Regions from separate parts of the Paenibacillus sp. FSL F4-0243 genome, predicted to be linked through region 2. Evidence: riboswitches for the same ligand, from Rfam matches in the RefSeq annotation. Region 2 holds a riboswitch; the other holds the start of a gene.

Region 1 (3,161 bases), 360 kb from region 2:
ATATTATACAACTTTCAGCCAGAAACGCAAGCCTATTTCTCCCTATTTCCCTACTCTCCCGAACTGCTATTCCACCTGTAGTTTACGCTCCACAGACTCCAGCTTTCCACGGCTAGTGGAGGGTTTATCGCGGCGGTCGTCTATTTTAAGTGAGGTAGAGACACGCTCTGCGCCTGCGGAAAAAGGAGACTCGTGCAGCGCTTCGACTGCAGCAAAAATACGCTGAAGAGGCCCTTCGATGATTGTACCCATGGATGTAAGCTCATAAGTAATCCCTTCTACCGTCTTCAGCACTCGCTGCATATCCGCAACATAGCTGCTAAGGCTCGTACTACCTGTTCCAATCGGAATAACGGTTACTTCAGCAATAGGCATGGGAATACCTCCTGGGAATTTTAAAGTATGTGTCTCCTTCTATTGTAACAACTCCACCGCTCTCCCACAAATGATCTCAGCTTTATTATGCCCCTTCTTCTTTCCCCAAAATTCTCCGAAATATGACTTTCGCCACAAGTATTTTTTCTAACATGAATTCTAGGGTCATCTGCACTACATTTATGGACTCTTTGTGGCATCTTTTCGGACAATTTATGAATCATTTTTCATATGCCTGTGGATCAATTGTGGATTACTTATGGACAGCCTGTGGATCATTTGTGGAGTACTTTTGAAGAACCCGCTCCCCACGCGGGTTTTCTAAAAAACTATTTACAAACACAACATCTTGGGTTATTTTTATCTAACGACAACAAAATATAGTGGAGACAGGCGCTTTGATCCTTTATCGGAATTAGAGCTTAATAGGGAAGTACGGTGAAAATCCGCTGCGGTCCCGCCACTGTAACCGGATGCCCCTTATAAGCTTTTTTAAGCTTAAGATGGGCAGATCTCCTGGCAGAAGCCACTGAGGGGTAAGAGCCCCCTTGGGAAGGCGCTGAGAGGTCCTACGGAAGCCAGGAGACCTGCCTGTTTCGACGACACCAACTATGAGTGCCTGCGAGGAACAGGAACGGTGTCCGCATGCGGTCATCTTCTTAGAGACCACTGCAAATATCTGTGTGGATATTTACATAACGCATCGGGCATTTTCTGCCATCCTCGCTAGAGGATGCTTTTTTTATGAGATCACAATGAATATACGGCCGCTTATGCGGCCCCACTTCTTAATGATAGGACGATAGACTGAGAGGAGAGCTATACAATGACGTTGTTGGAGAGACAATTTAACGGTACAACAAATGCACGAGAAGTTCTTTTAGAAGAGCTCATTGATTTAGGACGCGATATTATCGACAGCCGGGATTTGGACCTGCTGCGCGAGAATGCCAATTTGAACGGAGAGAGTTTCTCCGGTAAAATGAGCAAGTTCGGCAGTGAATATTCAAAATGGTACGCCCGCAACTTTACGATGCCGCCGCAGCTAGTGCAAGCCATTGATGACAATGTCGTCTATGTGCATGATCTGGATCAATACGCAATCGGAACGACTAACTGCATTTTTATCCCGTTCGATAAGCTTCTCCGCGAAGGCTTCAACACCGGCAACGGCAGTGTTCGTCCTCCGAACTCCATAATGACAGCTATGTCACTGGTAGCAATTATTTTTCAATCCCAGCAAAATGCTCAATATGGCGGCGTATCCGCCAATAAACTCGACTATGATCTAGCACCTTATGTAACCAAATCCTTCGCTAAGCTGTTCCGCAAGGGTCTGGATTATTTTGATGAGGGACAAGCTAATGAATCTTTGGGCGAGATTACAATGAGCCGGACCGATCTGGCGGAGTTATATCCAAAAGCATTCCGTTTTGCACTAAAGGAAACCGAAATTGAAACCCTGCAAGCGGCTGAAAGTATGGTACATAATCTCAACACCATGTCCAGCCGATCCGGTGGGCAAATTCCGTTTACCAGCATCAATTATGGTACTTGTACTTCACCAGAAGGTCAGCTTGTGATCAGCTCCCTGCTAACAGCAACGATGAACGGACTTGGCAGCGGAGAAACACCTGTGTTCCCGATTCAAATCTTCAAATGCAAGCAAGGAGTCAATCAACAGCAAGGCGATCCTAACTATGAATTGTTCCTAAAAGCGGCGGAATGTTCTGCACGCAGACTATATCCGAACTTCGCTAATCTGGACGCTCCGCTCAACTTGCAGTATTATGATCCAAGTGATCCTGATACGGAATTTGCTACAATGGGCTGCCGCACCCGAGTGCTCGGTGACCGTTTTGGGCGTAATCATTGCTCCGGGAAGGGCAACCTTTCCTTTAATACACTGAATCTGGTTCGGCTCGGTCTGGCACACGGCACAGTAACAGGCCGACGTACCGTCGCAGATGAAGCTGGCTTCTATGAGGATCTAAACCACTATATGGATATTGCGCTGGAAGGACTTCTTCATCGGTTCCACATCCAAAGCGCGCAAAAAGCTAAAGCATCCGATTTCATGATGCGAGAAGGCGTCTGGGAAGGCGGCGAAAATCTCGCTCCTGAAGACTCTGTAGGCGAACTGCTGAAGCATGGTAGTCTGTCGCTTGGCTTCATCGGTATGGCGGAATGCATGAAAGCCATGTACGGCAAACACCATGGCGAGGATATGGAAGTCCATGCCAAGGCTGTGGCTATCGTGCGTCACATGCGGGAGTATTGCGACCTTAAAAGTGAGGAACTTAATCTCAACATTACCTTGTTCGCAACACCAGCAGAGGGCCTGTCCGGCAAATTCACCAAGATTGATCGCAAGGTACTGGGTTCTATTCCGGGCGTAACTGACCGTGAGTATTATACGAACTCTTTCCACATCCCTGTATACTACGATCTAGGTGCTGCTCAGAAGATCAGCTTGGAAGCTCCTTTCCATGAATACTGCAATGCCGGGGCTATTTCTTATGTCGAATTAAATGGCAATGCCCGCAGCAATCCATCTGCTTTTATCAAAATCATTAAATATGCACTAGAACAACAGGTCAGCTACTTCAGCATTAACCATCCGATTGACCGCTGCTCCAGCTGCGGATACGAAGGCGTAATTGGGACAAACTGTCCTTCCTGCAACGCACATGAGAATGACGTGCACATCCGTCGTTTGCGCAGAGTTACAGGTTATTTAACTGGCGACTATCAGACCCGCTTCAATGCCGCCAAACAAGCCGAAG
Region 2 (3,161 bases):
TTCCACCACCGCCAACGTTGCCATTGCCACTACCGTTACCTTCGCCAGTACCACTTCCACCATCACCAGGTGTTTGTACTGCGCTGGAGGTGTACGCAATGTAATCAGTGAAGTGATTGGTTTTTACGATTAAATCATTTCCATTATCGTATGCATACTCTGACTTGCCGCTTGCCAAACCTAAGGCGTCACTTGCAAATTTTTGAATCGCATGAGGTGTGCCGTCTTGAATATAGGCTACATCTTTTCCTTTAAGGTCCTTAAAGGTTAACGTAATAAAGTGACTGAATTCTACCTTTGCATTGCCACCCATGGAAAAAGCTTGGATAATGTTCTCCAGCTTCTTGTCCTGAGAAATAACCTGGTTCAGACTATCTTTTATTTCAGATTCTGTGCCTGTTAAAGGAGAGATCAATTCAATCGCAGAGGCATCCCCACTTGTAACTTTTGCACCCTTTGGAATGACTACAGATACGTCACCTTTGGTAGCCTCTATCTGAGGAAGATCGCTGTTACTAAGTAAACTGACACTAACCTTCGATTGTTGATCTTTAGGAATAACTACCGTTATTTCCTTGTTGCTGTCTCCAGAGCTGATCGGAATGATATAATCATGAGCATCATCTTTGATTACAACTTCCGGCTTATCACCCGAAGGTAACTCTATTTCTTTTTCTTTCGGATCTTCTGGTTGAACAGGTCCCGGCTTTTCGTCAGACATATCATATAGACGATTCTTATGATTGATCAGACGATCATAAGCAACCAGTGCATATGTACCTTGATCTGTTGCCATACCATTTACTGCTCCTGTTGGTCTACTCTTAAAGCCACCATCAGGTCCAGAGTTGGCTAATAACGCATCAATTAGGGATTTACCCTCTTTAACAAACCTTGGGTCACTGTGTGGATCTATGCCAATTGCTGTTAAAGCAACAATAGCTTGTGCGATGCTTTCGCTACTTGAATATCCACCTTGACTGTTTTGGTTATCTTTCAACCATGCGACTGCCCGATCCACAGCAGCTTTTACATTCGGATTATCATAATAAGGCGCAAGAGCTTGTACGGCCATTCCAGTCATATCGACTTCGGCCCGAGAACCAAAAAAAGCCCATCCACCATTGGTTATTTCTTTACTTAAAATGAGCTGAATCAGTTTTTCTCTTGTGGTTTGCTCTTTATCCCCTTCAACTACAGGAATATCGTAATTTCGAGTATCTAAGGCAATCAGAGCAAATATAGGAGCATTAATCCCTTGATTCTTAACCAATTGATAATCAGCGAGCGCAGTTCTCAGATCATATCCTGCAACATTCGTGATATCTTTTCCGATAGATGCAAGACCTAAAATCCCTCTGGAATTCTCTGTACTGAAATATGGGTGGAGTTTACCATTATTTGTTGCCAATAAACTTTCAACCATCTTAGTTACATTATTGTAGTAGAGATCATAATAACCACTTGGTACTTTGTAGTTCGCACGTGCTAGAGAAAGAATCGACCATTCTCCGCTACCTGTTCCAAATGAAGGATTCTTTACGGTGTTAACGATGTAGGCCAAGCTTTTATCTAACTGTTCTTTAGCAGTGATTTTATAAGTAACCTGATAGGTTACATTATCTGCTTTGTTTCCTGCGCCATCTATAGCTGTTACTGCGATTACGTTACTACCTGGGTTTAGAGATGCTTTGTACTCATCATTAGTAGCTGACAGAACGACTTGGTTCAGCTTTACTACTGGAATAATGTCTTTATAGACATTGTCTGTAACCACTACTTTGAAGCTTACATCTTTACTGGATACTTCCTGTTTATCTTGTATACCTTCTATTGAAATCGTAGGCTTCTCTGTATCTGGCTCTTGTACTAGCGCATTAATCTGCTCTACTAGAGCTTGATCAACCTCTGTTGTTACAACTGCACTATCGGCAATTGCTTCATTCGCATGAGCCGGGATTACACTTGTAGAGAACGTCGTGATAAATACTGCTACAATAAGTAACCAAGCTAAAAACTTATTTTTCTTCATGTTTCCATAACCCTTCCCTTCTCTTCCTATGTTAAAAAACAGAATAAACTTTCATAGCACTACAAAAAAACCACTCAACATAACGTCAAGAGGTTTAAGATAGTGAACCGCAACAATAGCAGGCATATACTATATCAAACACCTCTCTATCGCTCGTAGAGTTTAACGGTGTATCAGAAACAGGCAGATATTCTGGCTCAAGTATCATCACCCTTGCTACCTTCCCAGTTTCCCAGTGGTACCTTGCAAGGACTCCTCTTTCACAGCGGCGGGACCGCGCGGGATTCACACCCGCTTTCCATTTAACCAATCTATGATTGTATTTCCGAAACATTCATAATTGGCACCTATTGCTAATATTAATTTTTCCATGCTTCATCATATCTAATATAGTTGCTTTTGTCATGCAATATTTGTTTTTTGTATAACGAGTAGTTAGCGATAATCCTATTGAATATCAAATCATTCTAACCACAATATACTCTTTTTCTCTCAGCTCAAAACCCTCCTCCAGTGACAAAGAGGCCAAATCAAAGATTCGATCATACTTTTTATTACGTGGGAGCCCTTCTTCCTCAGCCCAGCATGTATAGAGCTCGAACTCGGCACCAGATACCCCATAATCTGTCATAAGCCTAAATAACTCCCGACAACACTTGAGTGAGGCGTTATACGATCCCGGTAGAGTATCTTTTAGCTTAGGGGATACAGAGAAGCCGCCCCAATTCGGTGAAATCCGGTACACATACGGACTCCGAAAATGCTTGCGAATCTCATCGTTCCAATACCCAAGTTCCTCTATAAAAATACCCGCTGCATCTTCTTCCGAGTCGTATACAAGACAGTCCTCATCTCTTAAATGAGACAGATCTGCGATGTCATCCAAAGGAATTATACCTTGCAGGCGCAGAGCCTCTCTTTGTTTCTTATACTCCGGGGAATTTTTCATTTCATTATATGTCATTACTGACGGTACACTGCCTCTTTCTCCTAACGGAAGCTCTGTAGCCGAGCCTATGTAATGAAATCTGCTCACTGGATTGCCCTCCATAACTTTGGAATCACTGCAAATCACTAATTCATATATGAATTTACCACAAATTAGTAAGGTACTCGTTGAAATTATTCT

What was found. Region 2 has a riboswitch for cobalamin ahead of NSS87_RS03955 (S-layer homology domain-containing protein). Riboswitches for the same ligand answer to the same signal wherever they lie in the genome.
Region 1: it holds a riboswitch for cobalamin, as region 2 does, so the genes downstream of both, NSS87_RS02390 (anaerobic ribonucleoside triphosphate reductase) here and NSS87_RS03955 (S-layer homology domain-containing protein) in region 2, are expected to answer to the same signal.

The regions. Positions count from the first base shown of each region.
Region 1 is NZ_CP150151.1:541,654-544,814, reverse strand. It holds gene NSS87_RS02395 (MTH1187 family thiamine-binding protein) at 67-375, opposite strand; cobalamin riboswitch at 750-985, shown strand; gene NSS87_RS02390 (anaerobic ribonucleoside triphosphate reductase) at 1,202-3,161, shown strand, end outside.
Region 2 is NZ_CP150151.1:905,720-908,880, reverse strand. It holds gene NSS87_RS03955 (S-layer homology domain-containing protein) at 1-2,032, opposite strand, end outside; cobalamin riboswitch at 2,197-2,398, opposite strand; gene NSS87_RS03950 (hypothetical protein) at 2,490-3,068, opposite strand.